2 linked regions of the Magnetococcus marinus MC-1 genome follow. The protein of the gene in region 1 interacts with the protein of each later gene in a pairwise test. Links are inferred from orthologs where the notes say so. Each region holds a gene or a part of one and is shown in the gene's direction. Other genes may lie near its edges.

What was found. Proteins that work in one complex are often made in the same cells at the same time.
Region 2: the proteins of MMC1_RS07215 (region 1) and ftsZ interact in binary tests that used the Escherichia coli proteins (3 or more experiments, as listed by UniProt). The link is inferred for Magnetococcus marinus MC-1 from one-to-one orthologs.

The regions. Positions count from the first base shown.
Region 1 is NC_008576.1:1,714,395-1,717,904, forward strand. The notes cover bases 295-3,272. They hold MMC1_RS07215 (rod shape-determining protein), read left to right. Parts: upstream 295-1,255; coding sequence 1,256-2,290; downstream 2,291-3,272. Other genes in these bases: glnD ([protein-PII] uridylyltransferase), read right to left, coding at 295-984; mreC (rod shape-determining protein MreC), read left to right, coding at 2,307-3,230; mreD (rod shape-determining protein MreD), read left to right, coding at 3,227-3,272. In the rest of the region: more of glnD, read right to left, coding at 1-294; more of mreD, read left to right, coding at 3,273-3,510. UniProt on the Escherichia coli protein: Forms membrane-associated dynamic filaments that are essential for cell shape determination. Acts by regulating cell wall synthesis and cell elongation, and thus cell shape.
Region 2 is NC_008576.1:923,097-926,085, reverse strand. It holds ftsZ (cell division protein FtsZ), read left to right. Parts: upstream 1-840; coding sequence 841-2,139; downstream 2,140-2,989. Other genes in the region: lpxC (UDP-3-O-acyl-N-acetylglucosamine deacetylase), read left to right, coding at 2,619-2,989; ftsA (cell division protein FtsA), read left to right, coding at 1-765. UniProt on the Escherichia coli protein: Essential cell division protein that forms a contractile ring structure (Z ring) at the future cell division site. The regulation of the ring assembly controls the timing and the location of cell division.

The DNA.
Region 1 (3,510 bases):
GCCTTCGCGGTCGCGATAGCCAAAATCCTGGGCGATGGTGAGCTGGTGGCCAAAGGTCAAGCGGTCATCGCGACGGTCGGCGGTGTAGTGTAGCGCATTGCGGATGCGCCATAAAAATTCACGGGCGCGGGTAAAGGTGGTATACTCCTCTTCCGTGATCAATTGTTGTGGAATAAGATCTTTAATGCGCATAACTTTGTAGCGGTATTTAGCGGCCCAAAAAAGGGTGTGGATATCCCGCAGACCGCCGGGGTTTTCTTTAATATTGGGCTCCAGATAAAAGAGCGAATTGCCAAAACGTTCGTGACGTTTGGACTGCTCCTCTAACTTCTCCTTGAGAAAACGGGCAGGGTCGGATAAAACCCGCTCTTGAAAATGCTCGCTAAAGTTTTTAAAGAGGGCGCGGTTGCCGGCGAGAAAACGCGACTCCAGCATGCTGGTGCGATTTTCAATCTCTTCATTGGCTTGGGCCATGCATTCATCTAGGGTGCGCACCGCCTGCCCGACATCCAAGCCTAGGTCCCATAGAAAATAGAGGACCTTTTCAATCTTGTCGGTGATCTCGCTAGGGGCAGCGTCGGGTATGATAAAGAGCAGGTCGATGTCGGAATACGGGGCTAACTCACCACGGCCATAACCGCCGGTAGCCACCATGGCATAGCGCTCATCCGGGTGCTCATCCAGCGTGGCGGCCCCCTCTTCGACCGCTTGGTGGGCAATGCCGTGTACCAGGGCATGCAGCCGATTGAGCAGCAGGTCCATGACGAAGGTGTGGCCTTTGACAATACGCCGACCCGTTGCGCCGCACTCATGTTCAATACGCAGTGCCTCGCGGCCCATTTGTAGCGCATTTTTAAAGATGTTAACCAACTCTTGTCGGCCTTTGCTCTCGAAGGGGCTGGGGCCGTGGCGGCGCACCGCATCGGTAATGGCCTCATCGAGTTCCGAAATGTTGATCAGAGGGCGTTTCGCATCTTGATGCATAATAGAGCCATTAAGGAAGGTAATGCGCAAGGCGACCATAAAGGGTGCTTGAAGCGCTGGTGGGTAAGGTGTACATTCCTAGAGTTTATGTCTAAATGCGCGCGCCGCCAAGGAAGCACCGTTTTTAGACCGCTTTTCGTTGTGTTTTTTTGGGATCTCCCGGTTCGGCTACGCCCACCGGGGGGTGATTCGGTACGGTTAACTGCGGCGATATGGGCTGCGTGGCCGTTTTAGAGATGGTTTGACCCCCGTTTCCTGAGGTTTCAAGGTAATGTTGAGTAAACTGTTGGGGCTTTTTTCCACTGATATGGCCATCGACCTGGGTACCGCGAACACGCTGGTCTATGTGCGCGGCAAGGGTATTGTACTATCAGAACCTTCCGTGGTGGCGATTCATGAAAGCCCCCGCCATGGACGTAAAGTATTAGCGGTTGGTAATGAAGCCAAGCGTATGCTGGGCCGCACCCCCGGTAATATTGTCGCAACCCGCCCCATGCGGGATGGTGTGATTGCGGATTTTACCGTAACCGAAGCGATGCTCAAACATTTTATACGGCGGGTACATAAACGCCGCTTTTTCCACTCCCCCCGGATTATTGTTTGCGTGCCCAATGGGGCTACCCCGGTGGAACGTAAGGCGATCCGGGATTCTGCCGAGACCGCCGGTGCCCGTGAGGTGTTTTTGATTGAAGAGCCCATGGCGGCGGCCATCGGGGCCGGGCTACCGGTTACCGATGCTTCGGGCTCTATGGTGGTGGATATTGGAGGGGGAACCAGTGAGGTAGCCATCATTTCGCTGGCGGGTATCGTGTTTTCCCGTTCCATCCGTGTGGGTGGGGATAAGATGGATGAGGCCATCATGGCCCATGTGCGCCGCAAATACTCTCTGCTGATTGGCGAGAGCACCGCCGAGATGATCAAAATCAAGGTCGGTTCCGCTTACCCCCTGGAGGAGCGTATTGAGGTTGAAGTTAAAGGGCGTGACCTGATTAATGGGGTGCCAAAACACCAAATGATCTCTGACCCGGAGATTCTGGAGGCATTGCAAGAGCCCATTAACGCCATTACCGAAGGGGTGCGTACCGCCCTGGAGTGCTGCCCGCCGGAGCTGGCTGCCGACATTGTGGATCGGGGTATCGTCTTAACGGGTGGTGGCGGCCTGCTGCGTGGTCTGGATCGTCTTATCTCCGAAGAGACCGGCTTGCCGGTGATTGTGGCGGAAGATCCCCTCTCGTGCGTGGTTATGGGGTCCGGTAAGGCTCTGGAGGAGCTGGACGCCATGTCCGATATTCTCACCGACCAGTAGTTTAGGCTAGGCTACGATGCTGCCCTTGTGGAGCTTAATACGTCTACACCGACAAAGACTAACGGCCGCAACCTTTTTGTTGCTGGCCGTTTTTCTATTGTTTGTCTTGCGTGCTGATTCGCCAGGGGTGTTGGCGTTTAAGGGGGTGCTGGCCAACCTGTTGGGTGGGATGCAACGGTTGGTGCTCTCCCCGGTGGAGGCAACCCGTGCCGCTGGCCAACGGCTGCAAGAGTTGGGGCACCTGGATGAAGAAAACCTACGCCTCAAACGGCTGCTGGCCAATGTGGGACCTATGCAGTTGCAACTGGACGAGGCGCTTAAAGAGAATCGTCGCCTGCGTCAGATTTTACGTATGTCGGTGGATCCTCACTACACCTACACGGTGGCGCGGGTGGTGGGTGACAGCTCGTCGGCTTTTTCACGGGTATTGTTGGTCAATGCCGGTGCTCAGGAGAAGGTGCGACCCGACACCCCGGCGGTTAGCCCGGCCGGTGTGGTGGGGCGGGTGGTGGCGGTGGGTACCCGTCGCAGCACGGTGCTAACCCTGCATGACATCAACTCGCGGGTGCCGGTGCAGGTGCAGCGTTCGCGCTTGCGTGCCATGGTGGCTGGGACCAACAGCAGTACTCTGGAGCTACGTTTTGTGGTCAAGGGGGGGGATATTTTGGTGGGGGATCTGCTCATTACCTCGGGTACCGGTGGGGTTTTTCCCAAAGGGGTTGGGGTTGCTCGGGTGACCTCGCTTAATCCCAATGCGGATGGGTTGTTTATGCAGGCTACCGCCCGGGCATTGGTGGATCTTGACCGCTTGGAGGAGTTGCGTCTCATGCTGCCGGTGGTGGATGCCGAACCCCTTAGTGAGGGTGAGGAGGCCACCATTACGGATCGCACCGATTTGCGCCCCTTGGGATTGCTGCCCGAGGGGACAAACACACCATGACGCTAGCAGGGAGCCTGCTGGCACCTTGGTTGCCGCTGTTAAGTCTCATGCTGGCGGTGGCGGTGCAGGAGGTGGCGTTGCCTTATCAGGCTTGGTCGGTGTTTCGTCCAGACCTGTTGTTGGTGGCGCTCTTTTATTGGCGTCTCTACCGGCCTGACCGCTGTGGACCGGGTTCTGCCTTTGGGGCAGGGGTGGCGGTGGACCTGCTCAGCGGTGGTCCCATGGGGATCAACGCTTTGAGTAAAATTTTGATTACCCTGCTGATCCGCCGTTTTGGGCC
Region 2 (2,989 bases), 790 kb from region 1 along the record:
TTGGTGACGGGGGCGGTGGCATCGGCGCAGAATATTGTCAAGTGCGCCAACCGCTGCGGCTTGGATGTTGGGGATATTATTCTTGAGCAACTGGCCTCGGCAGAGGCCTGCTTGACCGAGGATGAAAAAGAGCTTGGTTGCTGTCTGTTGGATATTGGTGGTGGTACAACAGACATTGCCATCTATGCAGAAGGTCATATCAAACATACCGCTGTGCTGGCTATTGGCGGCGACCATATGACCAATGACATTGCGGTGGGGCTACGCACCCCCACCCGTGAGGCGGAGCAGCTCAAACGTAAATTTGGCTGTGCCCTTTCGGCGTTGGTGGGTCCAGATGAGACCATCGAGGTTCCCAGCATCGGCGAACGCCCCCCACGCTCACTGGGTCGACACATCTTGGCAGAGATTATCGAACCCCGCGTTGAAGAGCTGTTTACCCTGGTTCAGCGTGAGATTGTACGCTCCGGATTTGATGAGCAGATTGCCGCAGGCATTGTGTTGACCGGCGGCGCGGCCAATACTGAAGGTATCGTGGATCTGGCCGAGGAGATTTTTAACAAACCGGTTCGGCGCGGCTTGCCCCAAGGGGTTGGTGGCTTGACCGATGTGATCGCTAACGCCAGCTATGCCACCGCGACGGGTTTGGTACTCTATGCCAATCGCTATGGACAAGAATCAACCATGCGTTACAACCAGGATGATGTCGGTGGCAGCCGCTCCATGGTTTCGCGCATGCGCTCCTGGTTTGGTGACATTTTTTAATGCACCGACTTAAACAATAACCATAACAAAACCCAAAATAGACGCGGATAAACGCGCAATACCAAGGGGGTATAAATGACCATCGAGTTCGCACACACAGATGACCTAGAGGCCCGCATCAAAGTAATTGGTGTCGGCGGTGGCGGCGGTAACGCTGTCAACAACATGATTCAGTCCCACCTAGAAGGGGTTGAATTCATTGTTGCCAACACAGACGCACAAGCCCTTACGAAAAGTTTGGCCCCAACCCGTATTCAAATTGGTGAAGATATTACCCGTGGTCTGGGCGCTGGTGCCAAACCCGAAGTGGGTAAAAACGCCGCCATGGAGACCGAAGCACGCCTACGTCAAGCCATTGAAGGGGCAGACATGGTGTTTATTACGGCGGGCATGGGGGGTGGTACGGGTACCGGTGCAGCGCCGATTATTGCACGCATCTCCAAAGAGCTGGGTATTTTAACCGTTGCGGTGGTGACCAAGCCCTTTCATTTCGAGGGCAAGCGCCGCATGCGTCAGGCCGAAGAGGGTCTGGAAGAGCTGCGTGATCATGTGGATACGGTGATTACCATCCCCAATCAAAAGCTTATGGCTGCGGTTGGCAAAAACACCACCATTTTGGACGCTTTCCGCAAGGCTGACGATGTTTTACAACAGGCTGTGCGTGGTATTACCGATCTGATTACCCATCCTGGCCACATCAATGTTGACTTTGCCGATGTATGCACCGTTATGGAAGAGATGGGGCAAGCGATGATGGGGGCCGCTGAAGCCTCTGGCGAAGGGCGTGCCATGACCGCCATCAACAACGCCATCTCCAGCCCGCTGTTGGATGATGCCTCGATCCACGGTGCCCGTGGTGTGCTGGTCAACATTACCGGCGGTTACAACCTCACCCTGCAAGAGGTGGATGAGGCGGTGATGGTGGTTCGTGATATGGCCCATGAAGATGCCAACATTGTGTTTGGTACCACCCTCAACGAAAACCTCGATGATACCGTGCGTGTCACCGTGGTGGCTACGGGTATTGGTCAGAGTGATAAGATGGCCTTCCCTGCGCAAGAGACGACCTTTACCGAAACGGTAGCGCCCCAGCCCCACGCACCCGCCGCACGCCAAGCGCCCTCCGCGCGCCAAGCTGCGCCAGCCTATCATCAGCAGGCTGCCCATTCTACACAACACCCCGCCTACCAACAGCAGCCCAGCCAGCCACAGACAGCCGTTGATTATGCCGCCCAAGCCAAAGTGGTGGACAACAGCTATGTACGGCAGATGCGTCAAGAGCGCCAAGAGCGCCAACGTCGCAATGTGGACGGTGTGCATGGTGGTCATGAGGACTTTGATGTCCCAACCTTCTTGCGCCGCCAGATGGATTGAGATCACCTCTCTAGCACCACGCCCTTTTGGGCGTGGTGCCCGGAGCGGATCACAAAGGGGTATGCTGCGTACATCGCTTAATTTGGTTAAGGACGGTTCAACCTTTGGGTTGAACCTTGGCCAGGGATGGCCATTTAATATCCCAGGGAACGATCCTGTACCTTTCTTGTCAGAAAGTGGCAACAGGATCTACGGTCGTTGGCAGGATTGCCAATGTTAGCGAAGGGTAACCTTTGCGGGGTCGCCAAGGAAGGCACTTCCCTCCCGTATTTTATTCCTAAAAGAGCCTGAATCCGATTTATCTCCCCTTCCATGTGGTTTTTGTGCATAATTCTTGCTCTTTTGTTTTCTTAACAGGAACGGTCCGTTGTATCCTGCACCGATGCAACTTTTTTGGGCGTATTGACGGTTAATAAAGCGGATGAGAGTAAACGAGGTGCCCAGTTTTGTATGAGGGTTCATCTCATGAGGAGTTATCCATGCATTTCCAACGCACACTCAAAAACACGGTACGCTGCACGGGCATAGGTTTGCACAGTGGCCAAAAGGCCTACCTTTCGTTGCAACCGGCACCTGCGAATCATGGCATTGTGTTCCGCCGTACCGACCTTAATAATGCGCGGGTACCCGCCCACGTCATGAATGTCAAAGATACCCGTTTGTGTACCACCATCTCCAATAATGATGGGGTGAGCGTCTCGACCATTGAGCATCTGCTGGCCGCCTTTGCGGGCATGGGGGTGGACAATGCCATTGTGGATATTGACGGCCCTGAAGTGCCCATTATGGATGGCAGTGCGGCCCCTTTTGTGTTTCTGCTTGAGTGCGCTGGGGTAGTTGACCAAAATGC